DNA from 3 places in the Streptomyces sp. NPDC006602 genome. Region 1 is predicted to be linked to each of the others. Evidence: riboswitches for the same ligand, from Rfam matches in the RefSeq annotation. Region 1 holds a riboswitch; each other region holds the start of a gene.

Region 1 (10,142 bases):
AGCGCGCCCACGTAGTGCCCGTGTTTCTCACGACGACGCCGGAGAGGGTCCCGGCGCGCTGACAGTTGACTCAGTCGAAAGCCCCGGGGCGAGTGCCCCGGGGCTTTGCCGTGTGGGGGCTCGTCTCCGGTCACCGTGAGGAGAGCCCGCCATGAACGCCATGAACGCCATGACCGCCAAGAACGCCATGAACGGCGCGCACGATCACCGTCGGCTCGGCCGTGAGCTGGGCCTGTTCGACACCGATCCGCTGATGGGCGCGGGGCTGCCGTACTGGCTGCCCGACGGGGCCGTCGTACGGCACACCCTGGAGGAGTACGTCCGGGAGGCCGAGCGCGCCGCCGGATACCGGCACGTGTACTCGCCGGTGCTCGGCAAGCGGGAGCTGTACGAGATCTCGGGGCACTGGTCCCACTACAGCGAGGACATGTTCCCGCCGATGGAGCTGGGCGCGGAGGAGGTCGTACTGCGGCCGAGCCTGTGTCCGCATCACGCGCTGATCTACCGCTCCCGCTCCCACAGCTACCGTGAACTACCTCTGCGCCTGGCCGAGTTGGGCGGAATGTACCGCTCCGAGCTGTCCGGGGTGCTGGGCGGTCTGACCAGGGTCCGGGCCATCCAGCTCAACGACGCGCACATCTTCTGCACCCTGGAGCAGGCCGTGGACGAGGCCCGGGACGCCCTCGAGCTCATTGGCCGCGCGTACGCCGATCTCGGCATCCGGGCCGCCCGGTACCGGCTCTCCCTCCCCGGCGAGGGCGGCAAGTACGTCGCCGACCCGGACCTGTGGCGGCGGGCCACCGCACTGCTGCGGGAGGTCCTCGACGAGTCGGGGATCCCCTACGAGGCGGCCGAGGGCGAGGCCGCCTTCTACGGGCCCAAGATCGACGTCCAGATCGCCGATCCGGCCGGCCGCGAGTCCACCCTCTCCACCGTCCAGATCGACTTCCACCAGCCCGAACGCTTCAACCTGCACTACATCGGCGCCGACGGGGCGAAACACCGGCCGGTCATGGTGCACCGCAGCATCATCGGCAGCGTGGAACGGGCGGTCGCGCATCTCCTCGAGCAGCATGGCGGCGCGTTCCCGGCGTGGCTCGCGCCCGTACAACTCGTGGTACTGCCGGTGGCGGACGCGCAGGAGGAGCGGGCCCACGAGGTCGTACGGCAGGCGGTCGCGCGCGGACTTCGGGCGGAAGTCCGCGGCCCCGGCGACGGCACCCTCGCCGCCCGGATCCGGGCGGCGCGACTCGTGCCGTACCAGGCGGTGATCGGGGAGCGGGAGGCCGAGGGCGACCTGGCGGCCGTACGACTGCGGGACGGGAGCCGTCCGGGAGCGGTGCCGGTCGGGGAGCTGCTGGACCGGATCGCGGCCAGGGTCGGTGATCGCGGGACCGAACTGTGGGCGGCTGCGTAAGGTCGCTGGCGTAACCCGTCGTAGCCCGTAGAGAGAGGAACCCCGCCGTGACCGGTCAGCCCATCCCGGTGATCATCGACTGCGACACGGGTGTCGACGACGCCCTGGCCCTGCTGTTCGCCGTACGGCATCCCGCGCTCGACGTACGGGCGGTGACCTGCGTGGCCGGGAACACCGACGTGGACGGCGTCGTACGCAACACCCTGACCGTGCTGGAGCAGGCCGGGGCCGGTGACATCCCGGTCGCGCGGGGCGCGGAGCGCCCGCTGATCGAGCCGGTGCGGACGGCACGGCACGTGCACGGCGAGGACGGCATGGGCGACCTCGGGCTGCCCGCTCCGACCCGTCGGCCGGTCGACGTGGACGCGGTGACGCTGCTGCGCCGCGAGATCCTCGCCTCGCCGACGCCGGTCACCCTCATCCCCACCGCGCCGCTGACGAACATCGCGCTGCTGCTGCGCACCCACCCCGAGGTGGTGCGCAACATCGAGCGGATCGTGTTCATGGGCGGCGCGGTGGCGACCGGGAACGCCACGCCGGTCGCGGAGTTCAACGTGTGGCACGACCCGGAGGCGGCCGCGATCCTGCTCACCGCAGGGGTGCCGATCACCATGTACGGCCTGGACGTCTTCAAGCAGGTCCTCGTCCCGGCCGGGGACGTCCAGCGACTGCGCGCCAGCGCGGAACCCCGCCTCCGGCTGGCCGGCGAACTCCTCGCCCACCGCGACCCGGCCACCTCCGGCGACCCCACCCCCACGGGCGGCCTCGGCGACGCGGGCGCCATCTGCGCGGTCGTCGACCCGGGGGGCATCACCACCGAACGCCTCCCGCTCGAGGTGAGCCTGGCCCCGGGCCCCACCCGCGGCCAGACGATCGCCGACCGCCGCCCCCGCCCCGGCGAGTCCGAGATCCACGAGGGCACCCGCGAACAGCCGCTGGTGGACGTGGCGTTGGGCGTGGACGTGGAGCGCTACGTGAAGCTGTGGCTGACGACGGTGGAGGGCGTCTGACGACGGTGGAGGGTGTCTAGCGCGTCTCCGCCGCCGGCCGTACCGCCCACCGCTGTTCGACCTTGGCGAGTCGCCAGTAGCCGATGGCGGCGGCCCACACCACCATGAACAGGCCGACGATGACGTAGCCGACGCTGTCGAGGTTGATGTCGGCGATCCAGGTGGTGACCGTGTCGCTCAGGTCGAGCTTCTCGTGCAGGACGCCGACGAGTTCGATGGTGCCGATGAAGAAGGCGACGGCGATGGACAGGCCGGTGATGGTGAGGTTGTAGAAGACCTTGCGGACCGGGTTGGAGAACGCCCACTGGTAGGCGAAGTTCATGAACGTGCCGTCGAGCGTGTCGAACAGGCTCATGCCGGCGGCGAAGAGGAGGGGCAGGGAGAGGATCGCGTACCAGGGCAGACCGGCCGCCGCTCCCGAGCCCGCCATCACCATCAGGGTGACCTCGGTGGCGGTGTCGAAGCCGAGGCCGAAGAGGAAGCCGAGCGGGTACATCTGGCCCGGGCGGCTGATGGACTTGGTGAGACGGCCGAGGATCCGGTTCATGAACCCGCGGGAGTCCAGGTGCTGTTCGAGTTCCTGCTCGTCGTACGCGCCCGCCCGCATCGCCTTGAACACCTTCAGGATGCCGAGCAGGGCGACCAGGTTGAGGGCGGCGATGAGGTAGAGGAAGGTGCCGGAGATCGTCGTACCGAGGAAGCCGAGCACCTGGTGGGTGCTGGAGCCCTCGTTCATGACCTTTCCGGCGAGCTGGGTGCCGCCCGCGATCAGCAGGGCGAGGAGAACGACCACGCTGGAGTGGCCGAGCGCGAACCAGAAGCCCACCGACACCGGGCGCTTGCCGTCGGCCATCAGCTTGCGGGTGGTGTTGTCGATCGCGGCGATGTGGTCGGCGTCGAAGGCGTGCCGCATGCCGAGGGTGTAGGCGGTGATGCCGAGGCCGATGCCGAAGGCCTTGTTGCCGACCTCGTAGTGCCCGGGGGCGACGAGGAGGAACAGGATTCCGAAGGCGACGACGTGCAGTGCGGCGACGACCGCCATCAGTCCGGCGGTCTTGAGGGTGTCCTCCCGGCGCCACTTGAAGGACGTCGGGGCGGGGACCGACGCAGACTTCCGGGCAGGGTTGGGCAGGGTCATCCGGTCACGCTCCAGCACCTCGTGGATCAACTCGTGAGATGCCGTGGCCGGTCTCCTGGCTTAGAGCTCCGAACAAAAGTGGAGCCCGGCTCGCGGCGTCTGGCACGCACGCTCGCCGCGTTGCCGAAAGCCCCTAGTAGCTCCGCTACGAGGAGCTTCCGGCGCCTTGCGATCGCACGCACCAGACGCCGCGAGCTGATCGGACTCCACTTTTGTTCGGAGCTCTTAGGGGTACCTCCCCCTCGAGCGAAGTCGAGAGTGGGGGAGGGTCGTGCGTGTCCGTTCCTGCCTTCCCGGTCTTGCGACCAGTGGCCCGGCTTGCGCCGGACGGGACGGAAACTCCCCGATCACAGTGGCGAGGGCCGCTCCGGCATGGGTCCCTGAGGGACCGTCACCGGCTTCCCGAGCACCACGGCCCGCCCACCGTAGGGGGGTGAGCCGTCTCCTGCATAGCTGCGTACCTGCGCAGGTATGGAAGATCACATAGGGGTGCCTGCGAGGATGGCGGCATGCATCTCGTTCCGGCCGACCGAGCGGATCGCCGAACCATCGACGGGCACCGGGTGTGCGACGCGATCGCCGCGATCGGCGAACCGGGCCATGTCCGCGCCTGGGCCGACCGCTTCGCCCTCCTCGCCGATCCCAAGAGGCTCGCCCTGCTGCTCGCCCTGCACCGGACCGGCCCTCTGGCCGTCTCCGACCTGGCGATCGCCACCGGCATGAACGACCCCGCCGTGTCACAGGCCCTCAGGCTGCTGCGGGCGGCGGGGGTCGTGGAGGGCGAGAAGGAGGGAAGGATCGTGCGCTACCGGGTGGTGGACCCCGACATCGCCTCGCTCCTCAAGCACTGCGCAACTTCTAGCCTCTCTGGGGGAGTTTGAGCACGAGGCCCTTCGGGCCGAAGCGGGGGTCTGGGGGCGCAGCCCCCAGGGACGGGAAGGGAAGGGGCGGCGGGGGCGATTTCCGTGTCCTGAGCCCGAACGCCGGTCGGGCTGAAACCGCCCGACCGGCGCCGACTACACCAACCGCACCTGACTACGAGCGGGCCGCCTTGCGACGCCGCGTCGCCAGCACGATGCCCGCGCCGCCCGCGAGCAGCACCGCCGCACCGATCGCCATCGGTCCGGTCGCGCTGCTGCCGCCGGTCTCCGCGAGGTCGCCGCCACCGCCGTTCGGCGTGGTGGCGGGGGCGGTGGTGGACTCGGAGGCCGACGGGGTCGGGGCCTCGGTCGAGGGAGAGGGAGAGGGAGACCCGGAGGGGGGCTGCGTCGCCGGGGGCGTCGACTCCTCGGCAGGCGTCGAGGGCACGGTGGACTCCGGCGTCGACGGAGTCGGGGTCGGCGTCGAGCTGACCGGCGGCTTGGACGGCGCCGTCGTGCAGTCCTTCGTGCCGCCGTTCCAGGCCGCGATCAGCTTGTCCTTGATGACCGGGCGGTCCGGGCCCTTGGGCAGGTCGCCGTGGACGAAGCCGTCGTTCGCGTCCGGCTTGCCGTCGAACTTGACCGCGCCGCGGTAGAGGTCGATCTGCGCGAAGCAGCCCGCGTCCGGCACCGCGATGTCGAGGGATTCGGTCTGGCCCGGCTTGACGGTCACCGTGTCGAAGTCGACGAAGACCTGCTCGCCGGAGGTGCCGAAGGTGGCGCCGTGGGCGAGGTAGGAGGCCAGGGAGGCCGTGCAGGTGGTCGCGTCGCCCGCCGTGCGGACCTTGATGTGGACCTTGCCGTCGTCGGTCGGCTTCAGGTTCTGGTCGTCGACCTTGACCGAGTCGTAGAAGCTCGTGCCGTCCAGCGAGAACTGGCAGCGGTCGGTCCCGGTCTCCGTGCCCGCGCCGGTGCCGGGCTTGTACGACCCACCCGACTTCCAGCCGTCGCCACCGGGGGTGCCGGTGGCCCAGGCGCCGGAGGCGGCGGCGACGGAGGCGGAACAGAGGACGAGCGCCGCGGCGCCCGTCCCCAGCAGGCGGCGCGCGGTGACACGTCTGGCTATCGACATGCGGATCCCATCGGATGTGTGTGAGGGGTGGCGTGTGTTCCGAGAACACCGGAACACCGATGAACACCGGGAACACCGGTCTGAAAACACTGGCCCCATTGGTCACATGCGACACAGTGCTCGCTCATCGTGGATCTCTCTGCGGAACGCTGTCAACCTGCGGATATGCAGAGGGAGTTCAGAACTCCATCACAATTCCGCCACACAGGGAATGAATCACTCCGACGGCGTTCGAGTTCGCTTTCCCGGCAATGTGGACAGTACTGAACAGGTACTGGGCAGGTACCCGAGTGCCCCCTGAACACCGTCACGACCGCCATGAGGGAGACCGCCGCGTGACAGACCGGAATCCAGACCGCCCCGACCTTCCCGACCTCTCCTCCAAGAACCCCGACTGGTGGCGCCAGGCCGTCGTCTACCAGATCTACCCCCGCAGCTTCGCCGACGCCGACGGTGACGGGCTCGGCGATCTGCGAGGCATCACCCGGCGCCTGAACCACCTCGCCGCGCTCGGCGTGGACGCCCTGTGGCTCAGCCCCTTCTACCCCTCCGAACTCGCCGACGGCGGCTACGACGTCTCCGACCACCGCGACGTCGACCCCCGCCTGGGCACCCTCGAAGACTTCGACGCGCTCGCCGCCGAGGCCCACCGACTCGGCCTCAAGGTGATCGTCGACCTCGTTCCCAACCACAGTTCCCACACGCACGTCTGGTTCCAGGAGGCGCTCGCCGCCGGGCCCGGCTCGCCCGCCCGCGACCGCTACGTCTTCCGCGACGGCCGCGGCGCGCAGGGCGAACTGCCGCCCACCGACTGGCAGTCCGTCTTCGGTGGCAGCGCCTGGAAACGGGTACCGGACGGGCAGTGGTACCTGCACCTGTTCGCCCCCGAACAGCCCGACCTGAACTGGTCGAACGAGGAGGTCCGCGCCGACTTCCGCACCACCCTGCGCTTCTGGTCCGACCGCGGGGTCGACGGCTTCCGCGTCGACGTCGCCCACGCCCTCGCCAAGGACCTGACCGAGCCGCTGCGCGACCTCGGTGACCTCTCGGCCGCCGCCGAGCAGGTCCTCGACGACATGCCGCCCGGCAGCCATCCCTACTACGACCGCGACGAGGTCCACGAGATCTACCGCGACTGGCGCAAGGTCTTCGACACCTACGCCCCGCCCCGCATGGCGGTCGCCGAGGCCTGGGTGCCCAACGCCCGCCGGGTGCTGTACGCCCGCCCCGACGAACTCGGCCAGGCCTTCAACTTCGAGTACCTGCAGGCCGGCTGGGACGCCGACGAACTGCGTCAGGTCATCACCGACGCCCTCACCACCGCGCGCACGGCCGGCGCCTCCGCCACCTGGGTGCTGTCCAACCACGACGTCGTGCGCCATGCCTCCCGCCTGCTGCTCCCGCCCGGCACCGACGAGAACGCCTGGCTGCTGTCCGGCGGCCACGCCCCCGCGATCGACCCGGCGAAGGGCCTGCGGCGGGCCCGCGCGGCCACGCTCCTGATGCTGGCGCTGCCGGGGTCCTCGTACGTCTACCAGGGCGAGGAACTCGGCCTGCCCGAGGTCGCCGACCTGCCCTTCGAGGTCCTCCAAGACCCCATCTGGGAACAGACGGGACACGTCCGCAAGGGCCGCGACGGATGCCGGGTGCCGCTGCCGTGGACGACGACGGGGCCCTCGTACGGCTTCGGCGCGGGCGGTGCCTGGCTGCCGCAGCCGGAGAGCTTCGCGGCGTACGCCGTCGAGGCGCAGGACGGGGTCGAGGGTTCCACGCTGGAGCTCTACCGCACGGCCCTCAAGCTGCGCCGCAAGCTGCTCGAGGGCGAGTCGCTGACCTGGGCGGCCGACAGCCCGGCAGGGGTGCTGGACTTCGCCCGGCACGACGGCTGGCGGTGTGTGGCCAACCTGTCGGGGACGGCCCTGCCGCTGCCGCCGGGTGAGGTGGTGCTGAGCAGCGCGCCGCTGGACGACGGGCGGATCGGGCCGGACACCACCGTCTGGCTCGCTCGCTGAACGACAGGGCCAGGGCCGGTCGCCCCGACGGCGGACTCAGGGCGTGATGGTCGGTGTCGCGGTCGCGGTCGCCGGCGGGGTGAGGACGACCATCGGCTCGCCCGGCTGCGGCGGCGGCGGAGTGAGGTCGTCCGAGGGCAGCTTCGGCGGGGTGGTCTGCTGGAAGAGGGCCTGGTCGAAGTTGACCAGGCCGGTCTTCTCCATGACCGTGATGTGGTCCAGGACGGTGTTGTTGGCCTGGTCGGCCAGCTGGCGCACCAGGCTGTTCTTGGTGGTGGAACGGATCTTCGCGACCGTGTTGAAGATCGAACCGTGCGTGATCCGCAGGATGTTGGCGAAGTTGGAGTCGAACGCCGCGCCGGTCTGCGAGTCGATCTGGTTCACGAAGGAGACCTGCTGCGGGCTCGCCACGTTCGGCAGGGTGATGTTCAGCATCGGGGCGATCTTGCGGCAGCTGGCGTCCAGCGCCGCGTGTCCGTCCACGAGGTGCTCGGACGCGGTCTTGACCTCCGGGCTCGTCCCCTTCTTCAGGCCGATCTGCCCGAGCGGGTACTCCCACAGCCCGGCCGCGCGCACCTTCACCACGAAGTCCCGGTCCGCCTCCGTCAACGGCCCCCACTGTGTCTGGGCGATGACCCGGTCCTGGGCGCTGGAGACGGTGTCGAGGCCGAGCATCGAGGGATAGGCCAGCGCACCCAAGGTCAGTGTGAGAGCACCGCCCACGAAAAGCGTCCCCATCGTGTTCCGCGAAAAGCGCACCGTGTCTCCTGCCCGGTCGGGATGCCCGCCGGTGGGCGGGTCGGACGTACAGAGGTACGGATGCGGATGCAGACGGAACCTTTTGATTTGGTAAAGAATCGGCCCCTGGGCGCGTTCCTCGTCGGTGGGCGGCCGGTCGTGGACAGCTCGCCCGTACGGCCCGACATCTCTCGCCCCTACCGGGGTGCCGTTGCCGGAGCGGCCGGAGGTGGCCGGTACGGCGTACCACGGGGCGCAGGTCACCGTGCGCGACGCCCTCGAGGAGGAGGTCTGCGTGACGACCGTGGCGGCCGACGGAACATGGTCCTGGGTACCGGATTCCGCACTCCCGGCGGGCGTGGGCCGGCTCCAGGCGACGGCGACGCTGAACGGGGTCGGCGCGCCGAGCGAGCAGATCACCGTCACGGTGGGACCGGCCGGTCGGGATTGACGCAAGCTTGACCCGTTCGCGGGCGAGAGCAGACAGACCCCGGAGATAGCGTCGCCTGCATGTCCATGTCAGCGCAGTGGCGCCCGGCCGGGACTCCGGCTCCCCCGCGGACGTCCCTTCCCGTCCTCCCCTACCGCAAGCCAACCAAGGGCCGTGACTACTGGGTCCTGGACGACGTACTGCCCACCGCCGACGCGGACGCCGTACGGGCACGCTGCCTCGCCAAGGACGACTGGACCGAGGGCTACCCGCACAAGCCCGAGGCATGGCCGGGGCTGCGGGCGATGCCCGGCCTCGAGCCGTCCGAACTGGCCCGCGTGGAGCGGCTGGTGCGACAGGCCACCGGCGCGAAGGAACTGTGGGTGCAGCGCACGCCGGGCGGCGGCACCCTCAACCACAACTGCGTCCAGGTCGTCGGGGAGGGCGAGAGCACGCCCCGCCCGCACACCGACTCGCGCTCCCTGTGCCGGTACGCGGCCGTGCTCTACCTCAACCCCGGCGTTCCCAAGGACTGCGGCACCAGTTTCTACCGGCAGTCCCTGCCCGGCGGCCGGCTCGGCGGAAACGTCGTCCAGGCCCCGCACAACAGCCTCGTCGACGCCCTCGGCACCCGGTTCGTCGCCCCGGACGCCTTCGAGGAGGACGTCCGCGTGCCCCACAAGTACAACCGGCTGCTCCTCTACAACGCCAACCTCGTGCACAGCGCGACCGGTTACTCCGGCCGCACGCTGGAGGAGAAGCGGATGACGGCGGTCTTCTTCTGGATGGCGTGAGCCCCCACGCCTCAGCCGACTACGGCCATGTCGTGCGGGGTGCTGTTCAACCGCCGCCCGCCCGTCTCCGTGCACGTCACGATGTCCTCGATACGGACGCCGAAGCGGCCGGGCAGATAGATGCCGGGCTCGATGGAGAAGCACATCCCGGGTACCAGCGGCCGCTGTTCACCCTGGACGAGGTACGGCGGCTCGTGCGTGGTGACGCCGATGCCGTGGCCGGTGCGGTGGATGAAGTACTCGCCGTAGCCGGCGTCCTCGATCACCGTCCGGGCCACCCGGTCGATCTCCTCGCACGGCACACCGGGCTCCACGGCCTCGAAGGCGGCCTGCTGCGCCTGCCGCACGACGTCGTGCACCGCCCGCTCCTCGTCCGTGGGCTCGCCGACGTGCACGGTCCGGGTGGTGTCCGAGCCGTACCCGTCCTTCAGACCGCCGAAGTCCAGGACCACCATGTCGCCGTCCCCGATGGTGCGTTCCCCGGCCTCGTGGTGCGGGTTCGCGCCGTTGGGTCCGGAGCCGACCACGGTGAAGTCGACCTGGCTGTGCCCGTGGCGGCGCAGGAGGTGGGCGAGGTCGGCGGCCACGTCGGTCTCCCGGCGCCCGGCGAA
Region 2 (10,142 bases), on a different contig from region 1:
GTGCGTCGCCAGGCCGACCTCCCCCGCCACGCGCAGTCCCCTGCGCTCGGCCAGGGGGGACACCGTCAGCTCCGGAACCGCGCCCGCGGTCCCGGACAGGCTCAGGTATCGGTTGCCCACACCGCCTCCCCACTCTTCCCGGACTCGATCGCACATACCCCGGACCGCACCCGGCATTCCCATGGACGGTGTGTAGTACGCCGTACGGCGGGCAGGCGCTCAGTCAGCACCGCCTGGGCCCACGGAGTCGGCCCGGCGGACGGGGGCACGCAACGTCATGAAGACTGTCAGTCACCAACAAGGCGGGGACATGACCTCAGCGGCACACACACCTCTCGCGGGGCGGCTGAAGGCCCTGGTGATCGAGAGCCGCGTGGAGGCGGGCCGAGCGGTGCTCGTTCCGCGCGGGGAGCTCGTCCACGGAGCCACGGACATCCTGGCCAAGACACTGGCCGAACTGCCGGACGGCGTGCACAAGTTGGAGCTGGACATGACCGGGGTGATCTTCATGGACACGGCCGGACTGGAGTTCCTGGACACCCTCGGCGACTACGGCCGGCGGCATGGGATACCGGTCGTGACCGTGAACTGGGACGGCCAGCCGCTCCGCATCCTGGAGCTGGTCGGTCTGGACACCAAGGACCCGGTGCGGGCCGTGGACGACGGATCCGCCCCGCGCCCCTCGCACCCGTCCGCCTCCTCGGCGGTGGCCGTGGAACGCGCGGAACAACTGCGGCACCTTCAGGAGGAGGTCGACCAGCTCCGCCAGGCGATCGTCTCCCGCCCGGTGATCGACCAGGCGCGCGGCATCCTCATGGCCACCCACGCCTGCACCTCCGACGAGGCCTGGACGATCCTCCGCGAGGCCTCCCAGCTCTCCAACACCAAGCTTCGTACAGTCGCCGCGGCGGTCACCGCCAGCACCGGCTCCGATGGCTCACCGCCCCCGGAGGAACTCCGCGCGGCCCTGCGCACGGCGGCGGCACGGCGCGAACGGTGACGCGGTGACGCAGTAACTAGTAACGCTGAATACCTCATTGATCCGCCGCTCGGCCGGAGCATAGGTTCCGACGCATGACGAACCTTCGGATCGGTGTGATGTACGACCGCGACTGGGCCCCGGAAGAGCTGCCCGTCTTCGCGCGCCAGGCCGAGGCGCTCGGTGTGGACGACCTGTGGGTGGTCGAGGACCTCGGCTGGAACGGCGGGGTGTCGGCGGCGGCCGTGGCGCTGGGCGCGACGGAACGCGTCCGCGTGGGCATCGGGATCACGCCGGCTCCCTTGCGCAGCCCCGCGTTGCTGGCGATGGAACTGGCGACGCTGGCCCGGGTGTTCCCGGGGCGGCTGGTGGCCGGGATCGGACACGGGGTTCGGGAGTGGATGGTCTCGGTGGGCGTCGCGCCGAGTTCACCGCTGGCTCTGCTGGAGGAGACGATCACCTCCGTGCGCGCGCTGCTGCGCGGGGAGCGGGTCGAACTGGAGGGCCGGGAGCTGCGACTCGACGGCATCCGGCTGGTGCACCCGCCCACCGAACCGCCGCCGCTGGTCGCGGGCGTGGTCCGGCCCCGCTCGCTGGAACTGTCCGGCCGGGTCGCGGACGGCACGCTGATCGCCGAGGGCCACGGCCCGCGCGACCTGAAGAACACCCGGGCGCTGACCGCGAAGGGCGGAGCCGCCGACGACCACACGCTGACGGTGCTGTCCTTCTGCTGCGTCGGCGCGGACCCCGGCGAGGTGGCCCGGACCCTGCACCCGCACACCGAGGGCCACGGCGCCTGGCTCGGCCGCCCGCAGGAGGAGGTTTTCACCGTCTCCGGCAGCCCGGCCGAGGCCGCCGGCCGGCTCCACGAACTGGAGACGGCCGGGGCGGACACGATCGTACTGCGCATCGTCGGCGCCGAGCCGCTGGGCCAGTTGGAAGCCGTACTGGAGGCACTCGGACGCTGAACCTTCGGGACCTCTACCGGGCGCGTCGGCCTTGAGGATCTTCCTGGCCACCGTCTTCGCGGCGCGGAAGTGACCGGACTCGGAGCGCTCCGGATGCTTGACGCTGCGCATCTTCCCCAGACGGGTCGCCCCATGGGGACGGACCCCCATCGTGCGGCGCCGACCCGACGGCGTCGACTTGTGGACCGGCGCTGGGACGGTTTGCCGTGCCGGTCCACGGCCGGTAGAGCGGCACAGCTGCCTCGTCCGGATCGGCGATCTCCGAATGGGTCGCGCCGCGGCCGGGTACTCGCACAGGCCGTACGGCAAGTGCTCTCGGAAGGACGCGGACATGGCCACCATCAGCCCCATCGATCTGCAGAAGGCACTCAAGGGAGCCGACTACCCGGCCGACCAGAAGGACCTGGCGCGGCTCGCACGGGACAACGGCGCCGACAGCTCACTCGTGGAGCGCATCGAGTCCCTGCCGAAGAAGAAGTTCGACGGGCCCAACGACGTCAGCCAGGCGGTCTTCGGATCCGAGTGACCACCCACGACCGACCCAGCGGGTGAACGGGGTCGTCGCCTGGGGCGCGAAGGAGTCGAGCAGGGCGTACGGCTCCTTCAGCGCCCCCTCTGGCCGCCACTCCGGCAGGGGTCGCCGGAGTGACGTCGTCCTCAGTGCGGTACCGGAGTCTTCCGACCAGCGGCACCCGGCTCCTCGGCGGCAACCGCCTCAGCGGCCCCGGGTACGAGCACCCGCTCCGCCATCACCCCGAAGACGAGCCCGAAAGAGGTCCACAGGGTCACCTGGACGGCGAGCGCCGCCAGGCGGAACTGCCACAGCAGGGTGGCCGGGTAGTGCTCCGGGACCTCGTTGAAGGACGGCAGGAACCCGTACGCGAGCCCGACGACCAGGACGAGGAACGCGCCCGCGGCGAGCGTCGCGTTCCAGTTGCCCAGGCGCGGCGCCAGGCGCTTGCCCAGGATCACGGTGGCGACAGCGAGCAGCACGCTCAGCACCACCATCAGGAAGTACAGGGCGGTGCGCCTGCCGATGGTGTCGGGGTCACCCACGGCGGGCGGGTTGGCCGGGTACTTCAAGAACGGCACGACATACACGGCGACCAGGCCGGCGACCGCCAGGAGCAGCGCACTCGCGCGCGGCCCGAAGCGGCCGATACGGCCGAGCGCGAAACAGTACGCGAGGGCGGCGATGCCGCCGAACGCGACGCCGTAGACCAGGACACCGGTGGACAGGCCCGCGGTGGACTGCATCGTGCGGCTGACCAGTTCCTGGCCGTGTTCGTGGGCGTGGGCGTGGGCCTCCTCGTAGGCGATCGCCGCGTCGACGCGCGGCTCGCCCAGGAAGTAGGAGACGGCAAGGGCGAGCAGGCCCGCGGCGAGACCCGCGAGCATGCCGCGCACCAGAAGGTTGCGGACGGTTACCGAATTCATGGGCTCGTGCGTTTCCCCGCGCCGTCAGTGGCAGGGGAAGCCGAGCAGGTGGCGGGCGTCGTGCACCCACTCGTGGACGCTCTCTCCGCTCATCGCCGAGGTGGCGCCCTGTTCGAAGCCGACGAAGTAGAGCAGGACCAGCATGAGGATGCCGAAGAAGACCGCCCACGGGGCGATCGCGCCGATCGGCAGCTTGGCCGGTACGGCGGTGGGAATGGTGGTCGGCTGAGCGACAGACTGCGCCATGGCAGGCCCTCCTGGGGAACTCGCGTCCCGTTTCGGTGGTGCACAGGACGACGGGGCGGGTCTGACTTGCCCTGCTGGCACCTGGGGGTGCGAACCGGGCTTACAGTGGCGCGACCGTGCCGGACTCTCACCGGCTTCCACGGAACCGTCGTCGATGTCCGTCCTGGACATCGTCCCAGAAGGTACCGCGAAGCAGGGGCGCGGCCAAGAGCGCATGGGCGCACGCCGGCGAGCGTGGGACCTGAAGTCCTGGGCGACGCCGGGATGTTGAGCATGGGAACGGGAACATGACAAGCCGAGTGACCTTGATCTCACCCGCGATCAGTGCGGCGCTGCGGGAGGCTCGTTTCGACGACGGTTGTCCGCTCGACGCCGCGGGACTCCGGCTCGCGCGGAGCGCGGCCGGGACGCTCACGGCGGTGGACCGGGCTTGGGTGTCCCCCGCGGTGCGCTGCCGGGAGACGGCCGAGGCGCTCGGCCTGGACGCCGTGCCCGTACCGGAGTTGACGGGGCTCGACACGGGTCGTTGGCGTGGCGCGGCCCTGGCGGAGGTGAGCGCGAAGGAGCCCGAGGCGGTTGCCCTGTGGCTGGCGGATCCCACATCCGCGCCGCACGGCGGGGAGTCGGTACGGGAGTTCTGCGACCGGATCGCCGCCTGGCTCGCGTCGGCCGCTCGGTTCGAGGGCCGGACTGTCGCCGTGGTGGATCCCGAGGCCGTACGGGCTGCGGTGGTACGGACGCTCGGGGCTCCCGACCCGGCCTTCTGGCGAATCGACGTGCCACCGCTGACGGCGACGGAGTTCAGCGGACGGTCCGGGCGCTGGAATGTGCGGCTCGGGCAGCCGCTCGGTGGGGCACGGCCCGGGGCCGGGCGGCTGCCCGAGCCCTCGTAGTCCAGGGCCCTCGTAGTCCAGGGCAGGCTGACGAGCCGTCGTCCCCCCAGCGGGATGACGGCCTCACCCCGTGACGCGGTACCCACTTCGTTCTCGCGCGCGAATCCGCCCGGGTGAATCACCCCGATCCGGGTAGTTCACACACACGGCGACCCCGAAGGTGGAGCTCCATGGTCTCTGCGACACCACGTGTGACCTGGGCGGTGGTCGCCGCCGCTGTCCTGGTCCTCACCGGCGCCTGCGACGACAGCGGCGACGGCGACGCGCCCAGAAGGACACCGTCGCCCGTCACCGAGTCGTTCAGCCCCACGACGGCCGGTACGTCACCGTCGGTCTCCGAGTCCATCACGCCGACAGGGACGGCACCGGCGGACCCGGAGGAAGCCGAGCAGGACATCAGGGAAGCCTGGCGGATCTTCTTCGATCCGGCGTCCTCCCTCGACGAGAGAAGCGAGGCCGTCGAGAGCGGCGAGGAGAACGCGCTGATGATCGACAATCTCTTCCGCGACCGGCTCGGCCGCCGCCTCCGCGCCGACGTGACCTCGGTGTCGTACACCTCCGACCTGCACGCCGACGTCACCTACACCCTCACTCGCGACAGCCGACGGCTGGACACCGGCGGCCCGGGGGCGGCCGTCCTCCAGGACAACACCTGGAAGATCGCGCTGGGCACGGTCTGCGACCTGACGCGGCACGCCAATGACGCCCCCCAGGCACCGGCCTGCGAAGAGCCGACCGACCCAGCCCCTTGACGTGCGGTGCGCCATCACCGCCGCGGCCGGCCGCGGCGAGGCGGGTCGGTGACACGGGCCGGCCGGCGTCCACCGCCTCGAACTCGCCCGCAGCGGATTCTCGCCGGGACACGGCACGCCACCCCAAGCAGTCAGGCATTCCGGCCGACCGACAGGGACACGGTCCGACTTAGGCGTGCCAGTGGTAGCGACGCTCGGGGCGGCCCGCCTGCCCGTAGCGCAGCGACACCTCCGCCTGGCCCGTGACACTGAGGTATTCGAGGTAGCGGCGAGCGCTGACGCGCGAGATGCCGACCTTCGTCGCGCACTCGGCCGCGGACAAGGTTCCGTCAGCCGCGCGCAGAGCGCGTTGGACCAGCTCCGCGGTCTCCACGCTCATGCCCTTCGGCAGAGTGGACGTCACCGTCGGTGCCGCCACCCGTCCCAGTGCGCGGTCCACATCGGCCTGTCCGCTGACCATGGCGGTGTGCGGATTGCCGCGCCGGGCACTGTAGCGTTCCAGCCGGTCCTTGAGGTCGTCGGCGTCGAATGGTTTCAGAAGGTAGTCGACCACGCCCTGGCGGACGGCAGCCCGGACCGCCTCTGCCTCACGGGCGGCACTGATCACCAGCACATCGCAGTCGTGGGCCGCCGTCCGCAGTCCGCGAATGACATCCAAACCGAACATATCGGGCAGATAGAGGTCGAGCAGAACCAGGTCGGGCTGCAACTCGGCGGCGGCGGCGAGCGCCTTCTCCCCGCAGTCCGCCGATCCGACCACGCGAAAGCCCTCGACACCATCGACGAATCCGCGGTGGATCCGCGCCACCATGAAGTCGTCCTCGACAACCAGTACGTCGATCACCGGACTTCCTCCGTCTCCCGATCGGTGAGCTGACCTACGGACATCCGGGCGGTGAACACGGCGCCAGGATGTGTGTTGGCCACCGACACCTCGCCTCCTCTGCGTGTACAGACCAGCCGGGTGAGCGCCAGGCCGATACCCCGGTCGCCGCCCCGCGCGGCCTTTGTGGTGAAGCCGCGGGAGAACACCTCCTGCGCGAGCTCAGGAGCCACGCCCGGGCCCGAGTCACGCACCACGATCTCCACACTCGATGCGTCCTGGCGCAGCTCCACCTCCACCCAGGCGTCGTTGCCCTGGTCCGGGGCCGCGGCAGCGTCGAGGGCGTTGTCGACGAGATTGCCGAGCACCGTCGCCACGTCCGCGGAGTCCGTCGGCTCCAGCCGGTCCAGGGCCGTGAGCTCCGAGATGCGCAGCCGGACCCTGCGCTCCGCCGCGAGCGCGGACTTGGCCATGAGCAGCGCGGCGACGGCCCGGTCGCGGACCCGGCTGGTGAGAGTCAGATCGAGCGACTCACGGTGCTTTCGCAGGGCGCGGACATAACGCACGACCTCGTCGTGCTCGCCGATCTGGATGAGCCCGGAGATGGTGTGCAGCTGATTGGAGAACTCGTGGGCCTGCGCGCGCAGCAGCTCGGTGCTGCTGCGGAACGAGCCCAGTTCGCGTTCCAGCTGGGCCAGCTCGGTACGGTCCCGCAGGGTCGTCACCGAGCCCAGCCGACGGCCGTCCTTGGTGACGTCCATCCGGTTCATCACCAGCACCCGACCCCGGCGTACGACCACCTCGTCGCGCCGCTCGGTACCGTGCTCGGCGCCGTGCTCACCGTCCGTCCCGGCCAGTACGTCGTACAGCCTGCCCCCGATCCCCAGGTCGGCCAGGCTCATCCCGACGCAGTCCTCGGGAAGGACGAGAAGTTTGCGGCCGACCTCGTTCACCAGCGTGAGCCGCAGCTGTGGGTCGAGCGCGATCACGCCCTCGGCGATCCCGAACAGCATCGCCTCGCGGTGCTCGGCGAGACCGGCGATCTCACGTGGCTCGAGGCCGAAGGTCTGGCGCTTGATCCGCCGGGCCAGCAGCCATGATCCGGCGCCCCCCAGCAGGCTCGCGATGCCCAGGTAGGCGAGCAGATACGACGAGGCGCCGTTCAGCCGCTGCCAGGCCGTGGGTGAGGCCCGCCCGATCATGACTGTGCCGAGGTGCTCGCCGACGTGGTTGTCGTTGTCTGCGAGCACCGGGACCTGGGCCACCAGCTCGCGGACCCCGTCCACCGGCAGCTCCCCCGACCAGCCGCGCGCTTGCGCGACGTCGGGCCCGTCGACCGGCAGCCGTGTCCCGACCAGGGTGGGATTGGTGGCGGCGACGATCTCACCGGCGGCGTCGGCGACCGTGACGGAGGTGACGTTCGACTGGGTCAGCTTGGTCTGCAGCAGCGGTGCGAGGGTCTCGGCGGGCGCGGGATTGCGGAGCTGGCTGCGCAACAGTGGGTTTCCGGCCATCTCCTCGGCGAGGGCGGTCACCCGGCGTCCCTCGACCCGGTCGAACGTCGCCTTCGACTGCGCCAGCGAGACCCCGGCGACCGCGACCAGCACCAACACAACGACGGCGAACTGCAATACCAGCAGCTCACCGGCCAGTGTGTGACGGCGTGACGTAACGACCACTATGAACTCAACCTTCAATGCTCACACAAGGCAGACGGGCTGTCCGCGGAACCGCACAATCATGGCGCCGGACTCGCCCAAGCGAAAGAGATGAGCCATGAGAACTCGCAGAGCCGCACTTCTCGGAGCTCTTGCCACCGTGTCGATGCTCGCCGTCAGCGCCTGCGGCGCCACCGCGGAGAAGGAGGATTCCGGGGGCGGAAGCGGGAGCGGCAAGCCCGTCACCGGTCTTCGGCTGATGGTGCCCAACACCCCGGGCAGCGGGTACGACGTCACCGCCCGGACCGTCGCGCAGGTGATGCAGGACAGCAAGGTGGCGTCCGGGGTCCAGGTCTACAACCTGCCCGGGGCCGGCGGCACCGTGGGCCTGCAGCGCCTGGTGAACGAGAAGGGCAACGGCAAGCTCGCCATGCAGATGGGGCTGGGCGTCGTGGGTGCCGCGTACACCTCGAAGTCGTCGGCGACGCTGACCGACACCACGCCGATCGCCAAGCTGATCGAGGAGGCCGGCGCGATCGTCGTGTCCAAGGACTCCCCGTACAAGACGATCGACGACCTCGTCACCGCGTGGAAGAAGAACCCCAAGAAGGTGGCCGTGGGCGGCGGCTCGTCGCCGGGCGGCCCGGACCACCTGCTTCCGATGCAGCTGGCGAAGGCCGTCGGCATCGAACCGAAGGACGTCAACTACGTCGGGTACGACGGCGGCGGTGAGCTGCTGCCCGCCATCCTCGGTGACAAGGTCGCCTTCGGTGCCAGTGGCTACGGCGAGTTCCTCGACCAGATCGAGGCGGGGCAGGTGCGCGTGCTGGCGGTGACCAGCGAGAAGCCGATCGACGCCGTGAAGGACGCCCCCACGCTCAAGGACTCCGGGATCGACCTGGTCTTCACCAACTGGCGCGGCATCGTCGCCCCTCCCGGGATCACCGACGCGCAGAAGAAGACCTGGATCGACTCCGTGACCACGATGCACGACTCGGAGCAGTGGAAGGCCGAGCTGACCAAGCGCGGCTGGGCCGACGCCTTCGTCACCGGTGACGAGTTCGGCTCCTACTTGAAGGAGCAGGACCAGTCCGTCGCCGCCCTGCTGGCAGAGCTCGGCCTGGCATGAGCTCCCAGATCGAGGAACGGAGCGTCGAGGACGCCCGTCCACCGCAGGGCAAGGACCGCGCACAGTACGGTGTGTGCGCGTTCCTCGCCCTGCTGGGCACCGCGGTGATCGTGGACGGGCTCGGCATCCCGCACATCACCAGCAGCACCGACCCGGTGGGACCGCGCGCGGTGCCCGTGCTCCTGGGCGTACTGCTTCTGGTGGTCGCGGTGCTGTACGCGGTCGATGTGGCCCGGGGCGGCCACGGTGAGCCGGAGGCCGGCGAGGACGTCGACCTGTCCCAGGGCATCGACTGGCGCACGGTGCTGCTGCTGATCGGCGCGTTCCTGGTGAACGCGGTGCTGATCGAACGGCTCGGCTGGGTGATCAGCGGCGCGCTGCTGTTCTGGGGAACGGCCTTCGCCCTCGGGAACCGCCACTACATACGCAATCTGCTGATCGCGGCGACGATGTCCCTCACCACGTTCTACGCCTTCGCGATCGGGCTCGGTGTCAGCCTCCCGGCCGGTGTTCTGCAAGGGATCCTGTGATGGAGAACCTGAACAATCTTCTCCAGGGCTTCGAGGACGTCGTTGCCCCGATGAACCTGCTGCTGGCGTTGATCGGCGTCGTGGTCGGCACCGCGGTGGGTGTGCTGCCGGGCATCGGCCCGGCGATGACCGTGGCCCTACTGCTCCCGATCACCTACGGCATGGAGCCGGTACAGGCGTTCATCATGTTCGCCGGCATCTTCTACGGCGGCATGTACGGCGGATCGACCACCTCCATCCTGCTGAACACCCCCGGAGAGTCGTCCTCGGTGGTGACGGCCATCGAGGGCAACAAGATGGCCAAGGCCGGGCGGGCGGCGCAGGCGCTCGCCACCGCCGCGATCGGTTCCTTCGTGGCGGGCACGATCGGCACCCTGCTGCTGGTGCTGGTGACTCCGCTCGTGGTGGACTTCGCGATCAGCCTGGGTGCTCCGGACTACTTCGCCCTGATGCTGCTCTCCTTCATCGCGGTCACGTCCGTGCTGGGCGCGTCACGCATCCGTGGTCTCATCTCGCTGCTGCTGGGTCTGACCATCGGCCTGGTCGGCATCGACACGGTGTCCGGGCAGCAGCGGCTCACCCTGGGCATCCCCCAGCTGGCCGACGGGATCGACGTGGTCGTCGTCGCCGTCGCCATCTTCGCCGTCGGCGAGGCGCTGTGGGTGGCCGCGCATCTGCGGCGCAAGCCCGTCGAGGTCATTCCGGTCGGCAGGCCGTGGATGGGGAG
Region 3 (10,142 bases), on a different contig from region 1:
CGAGGCGAGGGCGCGCAGGGTCGCCTCCCAGCTGAGGACCGGGGAGTCGAGGACGAGTCCCGAGATCCGCTCACGCAGACCGGAGTGAGCGGCGGCGCGCAGCGCCATCGTGGCGCCGGTGGACCAGCCGTGCAGGACGACCTGCCGGGCGCCGTTGCGGACGGCGTGGTGGATCGCCGCGTCCAGGTCGCGCCACTCGGTCTCGCCGAGGTGGTTCAGGCCGTCCGGCGGGCGGGGGCCGCCGAGGTCGCCGCGGTAGGCGAGGGCGAGCACCGGGAAGCGGTGGCGGTGCAGGAACTCCATCACGTTCATGGAGTGTTCGCGGGTGGTGCCGAGGCCGTGCACCGCGATCACCCAGGTGCCGCGTACGCCGGGCACGAACCAGGCGGGCAGGGTGCCGAGTTCGCCGGGGACGTCCACGTCGTCGTGGTCCAGGCCGAGGGCGGTGCCGGGGTCGCCGATGTAGACGTTCGGGGTGAGCCAGACCTTGTCGCCGGGCCTCAGGGTGCCGTGCGTGACGCGTTCCAGGCGGCGTACGACGGTGTCGGCGGAGTGGGATTCCGTGCGGAGGACGGGGCCGACGACCGCGTGCGAGCGGTCGCCGACGAGGCCGTACGTGCCGGGGCGCAGGGCGGCCAGGTCGCGGGTGAGCGCGATCCGGCCGGCCGCTGTCGCGTGCACGGTGAGCCGGGGTTCGGTGGGCAGGGGGCGGCCCGGGGGCGCCTTGAGCGCGGCGTCGCTGGCGAGCCGGCCGGCGGCGATGCCGGCGGCGCCGGCAGCCAGGGCTGCGGTGAGGGCGGCGGCCGTTGCGGTGACAGTGCGCACCCGTCCAGTGTCCGGGCGGACCTCGCCGACGGCCAGTGGGAGGGCGGTGCGGGCTGACTCCTCGGTGGATGGGGGGAGTCGTACGGCGGTCGGCGGCTCAGCCTCGCTGTCCGTACCCCTGTAGGCGTTCCGCCGCCGCCGCCAGTTGCGCCTCGGACAGCAGGGTCGGCGACAGCCCCGGCACCGAGGACGCCGTCAGCCACAGGCGGCACATCCATTCCAGTTGGGCCGTGCGGTTGTAGGCCTGGTCGAGGGTGGTGCCGTAGGTGAGGGTGCCGTGGTTCTGGAGGAGGCAGGCGGAGCGGTCCTCGAGGGCGTGGAGCACGTTCTCGGCCAACTCGTCGGTGCCGTATGTGGCATACGGGGCAACTCGGACGGGGCCGCCGAGCGCGCCGGTCATGTAGTGGATCGCGGGGAGCTCGGGGACGAGCGTCGAGACGGCCGTGGCGTGCACGGCGTGGGTGTGCACGACGGCGCGGGCGTCGGTGGTGCGGTAGACGGCGAGGTGCATGGGCAGTTCGCTGGTGGGGACGAGAGTGCCGAGGACCTGCCGGCCGTCGAGGTCGACGCCGGTGACGTCGTCCGGCGCGAGCCGATCGTAGGGGACGCCCGACGGTGTGACCAGGACGGTGTCCTCGACGCGCACCGAGACGTTGCCGGAGGTGCCGACGACCAGTCCGTCGGACACCGTCCGGCGGGCCGTCGCGACGAGCACCTCCCAGGCATGCGCCTCCTCGGGGCGCACACTCCTCCCCCGCGGCTCCCGCACATCCTGTGCATCTTCCCGAACGCCCCGCACGCCCCCTGGATCCCGCCGCTCCTCAGCCATGCGGCGATCCTGCCAGGCATGGCGTCAACCCGCCGCCGGGCGAGGGCACTTTAGGCCGGACCGGCCCCCTCCGAAAGATCGCATATGGGCATACATGGTCTTCTTCGATCGATTGGCCGGAGATCACCGGAGATTCGATGATCTCCCAGTACTCTCTGGGAGATTTGTCGTGCACGTCGCCATTCGGGGGGACATATGGCCCGTGATCGCAATCCGTCCTGCCGCCACGCCCGCATCTTGGCGGTGTCCGTGGCGGCACTCACCGTCGGGGGGACGGCCCTCGCCGAGACGCCCGCCTCGGCGGCCAGTCTGCCGAAGGGGCACGACGTCTCTTCCCACCAGAAGAACGTCGACTGGCAGAAGGCCGGCACGAAGGGCGCCAAGTTCGTCTACGTCAAGGCGACCGAGTCCACCACCTACCGCAACCCGTATTTCGGCCAGCAGTACAACGGCGCGCGCAACGCGGGCATCATCCGCGGGGCGTACCACTTCGCCCTGCCGGACAAGTCGTCCGGCAGGGCGCAGGCGGCACACTTCGTGCGCAACGGCGGCAGATGGAGCGCGGACGGCTGGACGCTCCCGCCCGCGCTCGACATCGAGTACAACCCGTACGACAAGAAGCACAAGTGCTACGGCCTGACCAAGGCCAAGACGATCAGCTGGATCAAGTCGTTCAGCGACGAGGTCAAGCGGCTCACCGATCGCCGACCGGTGATCTACACCACCGCGCACTGGTGGAACACGTGCACCGGCGGCAGCCGCGCCTTCGCCTCGAACCACGCCCTGTGGGTGGCCCGTTACAACTCGGCGGACGCGGGAGCGCTGCCGGGCGGCTGGTCGTTCTGGACGATCTGGCAGTACGACAACGGCGGCAGTCTGCCGGGTGATCAGAATCTCTTCAACGGGTCCCTGAGCCAGCTGAGGAAGTTCGCCAGAGGCAGCTAGCCGTGCGGCGCCTGGGCCGCGCGGAGCGGGCGGGGTGCGGCGGTACCAGAACCATCGACTCCGGACACCGTGCGGCCCTGCTCAGTTCACCTTCCGTTCATTCAGGTTACCTACGTTCGTCCGGCCAATGACCTCGAACGATTGCCTGGGTAAATGGAAAACTTCTCGCTGATCCTCGCGATTGTGGTGGTAACCGCACTTGCGTTCGATTTCACGAACGGTTTCCACGACACCGCCAACGCGATGGCCACCACCATCTCGACCGGTGCGCTCAAGCCCAAGGTCGCGGTGGCCATGTCCGCCGTGCTCAACCTTGTGGGCGCTTTTCTCTCCGTGGAGGTCGCCAACACGATCTCCAAGGGTCTCGTCGACGAGACCGGCATCCGTCCCGAGGTCATCTTCGCCGCCCTGGTCGGCGCGATCCTCTGGAACCTGCTGACCTGGCTGGTGGGACTCCCCTCCAGCTCCTCCCACGCCCTCATGGGCGGCCTCATCGGCGCCACCATCGCCTCGGCCGGTTTCGGCGCGGTGCACGGTGACGTCCTGGTCACCAAGGTCCTGATCCCGGCGATCGCGGCTCCGATCGTGGCGGGCCTGGCCGCGATGCTCGCCACCCGCCTGTCCTACTCCCTCGGCAAGAAGGCCGACGGCAAGGCCGCCGTGAAGGGATACCGCAGCGGCCAGATCGCCTCCGCCGGCCTGGTCTCCCTGGCCCACGGCACCAACGACGCCCAGAAGACGATGGGCATCATCACCCTCGCCCTGGTCGCCGGCGGCGTCGTCGCCCCCGACTCGGACCCGCCCACCTGGGTCATCCTCTCCGCGGGCCTCGCCATCGCGCTCGGCACCTACCTCGGCGGCTGGCGCATCATCCGCACCATGGGCAAGGGCCTGACCGAACTCCAGCCGCAGCAGGGCTTCGCCGCCCAGACCAGCGCGGCCACGGTCATCCTGGCCTCCTCCCACCTCGGCTTCTCCCTCTCCACCACCCACTCCGTCTCCGGCTCGGTGATGGGTGCGGGCCTTGGCCGCAAGGGCGGCGTGGTCCGCTGGTCGACGGCGACCCGCATGTTCGTGGCGTGGGGTCTGACCCTGCCCGCCGCGGCCCTGGTGGGCGCGCTCGCGGAGTACGTGACCGGGTTCGGCGCCTGGGGCACCGCCCTCGTCGCCGTCTTCCTCATCGCCTCCAGCGTCGCGATCTGGAAGCTCTCCCGCCGCGAGGTCGTCGACCACACGAACGTCAACGACGCCGAGGAGCCGGCCGGTGTGGTCACCACGGCCATCGCCGCCGTGACGCCGCCCCCGGCGGGCACCGTGACCGAGGACCTCACGGCCACGATCCCGGCCCCCGCTGCGGCTGCGGCCACCGCCGCCGACCCCGCGGCCCCGCCGGCCGCGACCACCGTCTGAGCCCCGCCACCCGGGCACCAACCGGCATGAAGGAAGAACCAGCATGAAGATCGACTGGGCGGCTCTCGGCTCCGTCTTCGGCGTCAGTCTCGTCATCACCGTGGGTCTCGTGACCCTGTTCACCCTCGGCATCGTCGGGCTGTCGCGCCAGGAACGGGCGGCGGCGCAGGGCGGATCCGCGGGGCTGGCGGTGACGGGGGCGTACGTGTGCTTCTCGGCTTGCGCCGCGGCGGTGGGGTACGGGATCTACCTGATCATGGCCTGACGTCACATCTGCCGGGCGGGTACGGGACCTTGTGTCCCGTACCCGCCCGGTCGCCGTTCCACCGCACGTCACGGGCACGGGCGCCCCCTGCGATGTGGGCTTCTGCACACTACGCTCCCGCAGGTCAACAGCAAGTTGACGGCCCTTCCGGCCCCGTGGTGGACTGCCGGAGCCATGTACGGCGGCAGGAGAGGAAGCCGGTGTGAGTCCGGCGCGGTCCCGCCACTGTCACCGGGGTAGGAAGCCCCGGGAGCCAGGAACTCTCACCGCCGATCTCGTCGAACCAGGGCGCGGACACCCTGAGTGAGGACACATCGCCATGCGCGGCTACCGTTTGAGGTTCAACACCAGCGCCCTGTCTGTGACAGCGGTCGGCTGAGTCCATGCGTGCCGATCGCGTTTTCGCGTACGGCGCCGCCGCCGGCCTTCTCGGCGACCTGCTCCTCGGCGATCCCCGCCGAGGACACCCGGTCGCCGCGTTCGGGCGGGCCTCGGGTGCCGTGGAACGGGTGTTGTGGCGGGACCACCGGGGGTGGGGCGCGCTGCACGCCGTCGTGTGTGCCGGGGGTGCTGTCGCCCTGGGAGCCGTGGCCGCTCGTGTCGTTGGTCCGTCTCCTGCCGCTTCCGTCGCGCTGACCGGCGCGGCCACCTGGGCCGTGGTCGGGGGGACTTCGCTCGCGCGCGAGGCTCGGGTCATCGGGCGGGCGCTGGAAGCGGGGGACGTCGACGCCGCGCGGGCTCGGCTGCCGCATCTGTGCGGGCGTGATCCGCAGGCCCTCGACGCCGACGGGATCGCCCGGGCCGTGGTCGAGTCCGTCGCCGAGAACACGTCCGACGCGGTCGTGGGGGCACTGGTGTGGGGGGCCATCGGGGGTGTGCCCGGGCTTCTCGGGTTCCGGGCCGTCAACACCCTCGACGCCATGGTCGGGCACAAGTCGCCCAGATACCGGCGGTTCGGGTGGGCTTCGGCCCGGCTCGACGATCTCGCGGGGTGGCCGGGGGCACGTCTGACGGCCGTACTGGCCGCGGTGGCCGGTCCCGACCCGCGGGGGGCCGTACGTGCCTGGCGTGCCGACGCCGCGATGCATCCGAGTCCCAACGCCGGGCCCGTGGAGGCGTCGTTCGCGGGGGCGCTCGGGGTGCGGCTCGGCGGGACCTTGTCGTACGGAGGACGGATCGAGCATCGGCCCGTGCTCAATGGGGACGGACGGGCCGTCGCCACACACGATGTCGAACGGGCCGTACGACTCTCGCAGCGCGTCGGTCGGCTCGCGCTCGGCGTCAGTGTCGCCGCACGGCTCCTGGTGAAGGGGCGTACGTCATGAGCGGTGGTCTTCTCGTCGCCGGCACCACCTCCGACGCCGGCAAGAGTGTCGTCACCGCGGGGATCTGTCGGTGGCTGGTGCGGCAGGGGGTCAAGGTCGCGCCGTTCAAGGCGCAGAACATGTCCCTGAATTCGTTCGTGACACGAGAAGGGGCCGAGATCGGGCGGGCTCAGGCCATGCAGGCGCAGGCCTGCCGGGTCGAGCCGACCGCGCTGATGAATCCGGTGCTGCTGAAGCCGGGCGGTGAGCAGAGCAGTCAGGTCGTGCTGCTCGGGAAGCCGGTCGGTGAGCTCAGTGCGCGGGGGTATCACGGGGGGCGGCAGCAGAAGCTTCTCGGGACCGTTCTCGAGTGTCTCGCCGAGTTGCGGGGCACGTATGACGCGGTGATCTGTGAGGGGGCCGGCAGCCCGGCCGAGATCAACCTGCGGCGGACGGACATCGTGAACATGGGGATCGCCCGGAATGCCGGGCTGCCTGTGCTCGTGGTCGGTGACATCGATCGTGGCGGTGTCTTCGCCTCCTTCTTCGGGACGGTCGCGCTGCTCTCGCCCGAGGACCAGGCGCTCGTCGCCGGGTTCCTCGTCAACAAGTTCCGGGGGGACGTGTCCCTGCTGGAACCCGGGCTCGACATGCTCCACGGGCTCACCGGGCGGCGCACGTACGGCGTCCTGCCCTTCCGACACGGGCTCGGGATAGATGAAGAGGACGGGCTTCGGGTCTCCCTGCGGGGGACGGTCAGGGAGTCGGTCGTCGCCCCGCCCGTCGGGGAGGACGTGCTCAGGGTCGCCGTCTGTGCGATCCCGCTGATGTCCAACTTCACCGACGTCGACGCGCTGGCCGCCGAGCCGGGTGTCGTCGTGCGGTTCGTGGACCGGCCGGAGGAGCTGGCCGACGCCGATCTGGTCGTCATTCCGGGGACCCGGGGGACGGTCAGGGCGCTGGAGTGGCTGCGGGAGCGGGGGCTGGCCGAGGCGATCACGAGGAGGGCAGCTCAGGGACGGCCGATCCTCGGTGTCTGCGGCGGTTTCCAGGTCCTGGGCGAGCACATCGAGGACGAGGTCGAGAGCCGGCGAGGTCATGTCGAAGGGCTCGGGATCCTTCCCGTCCGCGTGCGGTTCGCCCGCGAGAAGACCCTCACCCGGCCCGTCGGCGAGGCCCTCGGGGAACACGTCGAGGGGTACGAGATCCATCACGGGGTCGCCGAGATCAACGGCGGTGAACCCTTCTTGGACGGCTGCCGGGTCGGCGGCACCTGGGGCACGCACTGGCACGGCTCGCTGGAGTCGGACGGGTTCCGGCGGGCCTTCCTGCGTGAGGTGGCGGCCGCCGCGGGCCGTCGTTTCGTGCCGGCCGCCGACACCTCGTTCGCCGCGCTGCGCGAGGAGCAGCTCGACCGGCTCGGCGACCTGATCGAACAGCACGCGGACACGGACGCGCTGTGGCGGCTCATCGAGTCCGGCGCGCCGCAAGGACTGCCTTTCATTCCACCGGGAGCGCCCGCATGAGCACAGTGTTGTTGTTGTCGACCGCCGACACGGATCTGCTGGCGGCCCGGGCCGCTTCCGATGCCTCGTACCGGATCGGCAATCCCACCCGGGTGGATGTCGCGGAGGAACTTCCGGGGCTTGTCGAGGGCGCGGACATCGCCGTCGTACGACTACTCGGCGGCAAGCGTGCCTGGGAGGACGGGCTCGCCGCCCTCAAGGCCTCGGGGATCCCGACCGTCCTGCTCGGCGGGGAGACCGTGCCCGACGCGGAGCTCATGGCCGAGTCGTCGGTGCCCGCCGGTGTGGTGGCCGAGGCGCTGCGGTATCTCGTCGAGGGCGGGCCCGCCAACCTCACCGAGCTCGCGCGGTTTCTCTCCGACACCGTGCTGCTGACGGGTGAGGGGTTCCTCGAGCCGCAGAAGATGCCGGAGTACGGCGTCCACGGGGAGCGTGCCTTCGTCGGGGGTCGCCCCACCATCGGCGTGCTCTTCTACCGCGCCCACGAACTCAGCGGCAACACCGCCTTCGTGGACACCCTGTGCGACGCGATCGAGGCGAAGGGCGCCAACGCCCTTCCCGTGTACTGCGGTTCACTCCGCGACGCGGATGCCGGGCTGTACGAGATCCTCGGGACCTCGGACGCCCTCGTCGCCACCGTCCTCGCCGCCGGCGGCGCGCACGCCTCGCAGGCGTCGGCCGGCGGTGACGAGGAGGCCTGGGACATCGGGGCACTCGCCGACCTGAACGTGCCCGTGCTGCAGGGACTTTGCCTCACCTCCTCCAAGCAGGCATGGTCCGAGTCCGATGCCGCCCTCTCCCCCATGGACGCGGCGATGCAGGTCGCGATCCCGGAGTTCGACGGGCGGCTGATCACGGTCCCCTTCTCCTTCAAGGAGCAGGGGCCGGACGACGTTCCCGTGTACGTCGCCGACCCTGAGCGGGCCGCACGGGTCGCCGGGATCGCCGTACGGCACGCGGTACTGAAGCACAAGCCGAACCCGGACAAGAAGCTCGCCCTCGTCTTCACCGCCTATCCGACCAAGCACTCGCGGGTCGGCAACGCCGTGGGACTGGACACGCCCGCTTCGGCGATCCGCGTCCTGGACGCGCTCCGGGACGCCGGTTACGTCGTCGAAGGGCACCCCGACAACGGCGACGAGTTGATCCACCGGCTGATCAACGCCGGTGGGCACGACGTCGAATGGCTCACCGAGGAGCAGCTCGCCGCCGCGCCCGCGCGGGTGCCGCTCGCCGACTACCGGGCCTGGTTCGACAAGCTCGACCCGAAGCTGCGGGAGCGCATGCTGGAGGCGTGGGGCGAGCCGCCGGGCAGCCTCTACGTGGACGGGGACGACATCGTGCTCGCCTCGCTCCAGTTCGGGAACGTCGTCGTGATGATCCAGCCGCCGCGCGGCTTCGGCGAGAACCCGATCGCGATCTACCACGACCCGGACATGCCGCCCTCGCACCACTACATGGCGGCCTACCGCTGGCTGGAGAACAGCTTCGGCGCCGACGCCATCGTGCACATGGGCAAGCACGGCACGATGGAGTGGCTGCCGGGCAAGGGCCTCGGGCTCAGCGGGGGGTGCGCTCCGGACGCCGTCCTCGGGGAGCTGCCGCTCGTCTACCCGTTCATCGTCAACGACCCCGGCGAGGGCACCCAGGCCAAGCGCCGCGGGCACGCCACCGTCGTCGACCACCTCGTACCGCCCATGGCGCGCGCGGACACATACGGCGACCTGGCCAAACTGGAGCAGCTGCTCGACGAGTACGCGCTCGTCTCCGACCTGGACCCGACGAAGGCGCCGGCCGTGCGGGCGCAGATCTGGACGCTGGTGAAGGCGGCCGAACTGCACCACGACCTGCACGTCGACGACCAGCCGGACGACGAGGCGTTCGACGAGTTCGTCATGCACATCGACGGCTATCTGTGCGAGATCAAGGACGTGCAGATCCGGGACGGGCTGCACATCCTCGGCGGCGGTCCGGTCGGCGAGCCGCGTGTGAACCTCGTGCTCGCGGTGCTGCGGGCCTCGCAGGTGTGGGGCGGGCAGGCGAACGCGCTGCCGGGCCTGAGGGCTTCACTGGCCGCCCATTTCGGCCTCGGCGAAAAGGAGTTGCTCGCCGAGCCCGGGGCGCCGGTCAAGGCCCCGGTGGAGCTGACGGACCTCGTCGAGGGTCCCGCCCGCTCGGCCGCCGACGCGATCGACCTGCTGGAGCAGTTGTGCCGGCGGATCGCGGAGGGCATGGAGGCGCGGGGGTGGGCGGTGGCCGAGGCCGCTCCTCTGGTCAGGGGCGTCCTGGGCGTGGAACTCCCGGACGCCGTCGCCGTGGTGGAGTTCGCCTGCACCGAGGTCGTGCCTCGGCTGGCGAAGACCACCGACGAGATCGGGCACATCCTCAAGGCCCTGGACGGCGGTTACGTCCCGGCGGGCCCGTCCGGTTCGCCGACGCGTGGCCTGGTCAACGTCCTGCCGACCGGCCGCAACTTCTACTCCGTCGACCCCAAGGCCATTCCGTCCAGGCTGAGTTGGGAGGTCGGTCAGGCTCTCGCGGACTCGCTCGTGCAGCGGTACCTCCAGGACACCGGCGAGTACCCGAAGTCCGTCGGCCTGACGGTGTGGGGCACCTCCGCGATGCGCACCCAGGGCGACGACATCGCCGAGATCCTGGCGCTGCTGGGTTGCCGCCCCGTCTGGGACGACGCCTCGCGCCGGGTGACCGGCTTCGAGGTCGTGCCCCTGGCCGAACTCGGGCGTCCCCGCATCGACGTCACGGTCCGCATCTCCGGCTTCTTCCGGGACGCGTTCCCGCACGTCGTCGGGCTGATCGACGACGCCGTGCGCGCGGTGGCCGAGCTGGACGAGCCGGCCGACAAGAACTTCGTGAAGGCGCATGCCGACGAGGACACCGCCGAGCACGGCGACCGGCGGCGCGCGACGGCCCGTATCTTCGGCTCCAAGCCGGGTGCGTACGGGGCGGGGTTGCTGCCGCTCATCGACGCGCGCAACTGGCGCTCGGACGCCGACCTGGCCGAGGTGTACGCGGTGTGG

The links. A riboswitch is a leader RNA that binds a small molecule or an ion and turns the genes downstream of it on or off. The one in region 1 is predicted to bind cobalamin.
Region 2: another riboswitch for cobalamin. It lies ahead of ACFYO2_RS04135 (CbtB domain-containing protein); the one in region 1 lies ahead of ACFYO2_RS15720 (HoxN/HupN/NixA family nickel/cobalt transporter).
Region 3: another riboswitch for cobalamin. It lies ahead of ACFYO2_RS00320 (cobalamin biosynthesis protein); the one in region 1 lies ahead of ACFYO2_RS15720 (HoxN/HupN/NixA family nickel/cobalt transporter).

What each region holds. Positions count from the first base shown of each region.
Region 1 is NZ_JBIAHG010000005.1:129,902-140,043, reverse strand. It holds gene thrS (threonine--tRNA ligase) at 152-1,417, shown strand; gene ACFYO2_RS15725 (nucleoside hydrolase) at 1,465-2,427, shown strand; gene ACFYO2_RS15720 (HoxN/HupN/NixA family nickel/cobalt transporter) at 2,444-3,565, opposite strand; cobalamin riboswitch at 3,593-3,994, opposite strand; gene ACFYO2_RS15715 (ArsR/SmtB family transcription factor) at 4,075-4,446, shown strand; gene ACFYO2_RS15710 (LAETG motif-containing sortase-dependent surface protein) at 4,601-5,557, opposite strand; gene ACFYO2_RS15705 (glycoside hydrolase family 13 protein) at 5,893-7,569, shown strand; gene ACFYO2_RS15700 (DUF4142 domain-containing protein) at 7,606-8,307, opposite strand; gene ACFYO2_RS15695 (hypothetical protein) at 8,519-8,758, shown strand; gene ACFYO2_RS15690 (DUF6445 family protein) at 8,824-9,531, shown strand; gene ACFYO2_RS15685 (M24 family metallopeptidase) at 9,543-10,142, opposite strand, start outside.
Region 2 is NZ_JBIAHG010000001.1:891,832-901,973, forward strand. It holds gene ACFYO2_RS04105 (STAS domain-containing protein) at 1-120, opposite strand, end outside; gene ACFYO2_RS04110 (ANTAR domain-containing protein) at 311-1,000, shown strand; gene ACFYO2_RS04115 (LLM class flavin-dependent oxidoreductase) at 1,075-1,947, shown strand; partial or broken gene ACFYO2_RS04120 (DUF6424 family protein) at 1,975-2,298, opposite strand; gene ACFYO2_RS04125 (DUF2795 domain-containing protein) at 2,279-2,473, shown strand; gene ACFYO2_RS04130 (CbtA family protein) at 2,605-3,384, opposite strand; gene ACFYO2_RS04135 (CbtB domain-containing protein) at 3,409-3,630, opposite strand; cobalamin riboswitch at 3,667-3,811, opposite strand; gene ACFYO2_RS04140 (histidine phosphatase family protein) at 3,918-4,523, shown strand; gene ACFYO2_RS04145 (hypothetical protein) at 4,694-5,275, shown strand; gene ACFYO2_RS04150 (response regulator) at 5,445-6,119, opposite strand; gene ACFYO2_RS04155 (ATP-binding protein) at 6,116-7,777, opposite strand; gene ACFYO2_RS04160 (Bug family tripartite tricarboxylate transporter substrate binding protein) at 7,923-8,885, shown strand; gene ACFYO2_RS04165 (tripartite tricarboxylate transporter TctB family protein) at 8,882-9,415, shown strand; gene ACFYO2_RS04170 (tripartite tricarboxylate transporter permease) at 9,415-10,142, shown strand, end outside.
Region 3 is NZ_JBIAHG010000001.1:55,320-65,461, forward strand. It holds gene ACFYO2_RS00295 (alpha/beta hydrolase) at 1-825, opposite strand, end outside; gene ACFYO2_RS00300 (class II aldolase/adducin family protein) at 923-1,654, opposite strand; gene ACFYO2_RS00305 (lysozyme) at 1,850-2,599, shown strand; gene ACFYO2_RS00310 (anion permease) at 2,753-4,009, shown strand; gene ACFYO2_RS00315 (hypothetical protein) at 4,053-4,274, shown strand; cobalamin riboswitch at 4,417-4,557, shown strand; gene ACFYO2_RS00320 (cobalamin biosynthesis protein) at 4,658-5,599, shown strand; gene ACFYO2_RS00325 (cobyric acid synthase) at 5,596-7,104, shown strand; gene cobN (cobaltochelatase subunit CobN) at 7,101-10,142, shown strand, end outside.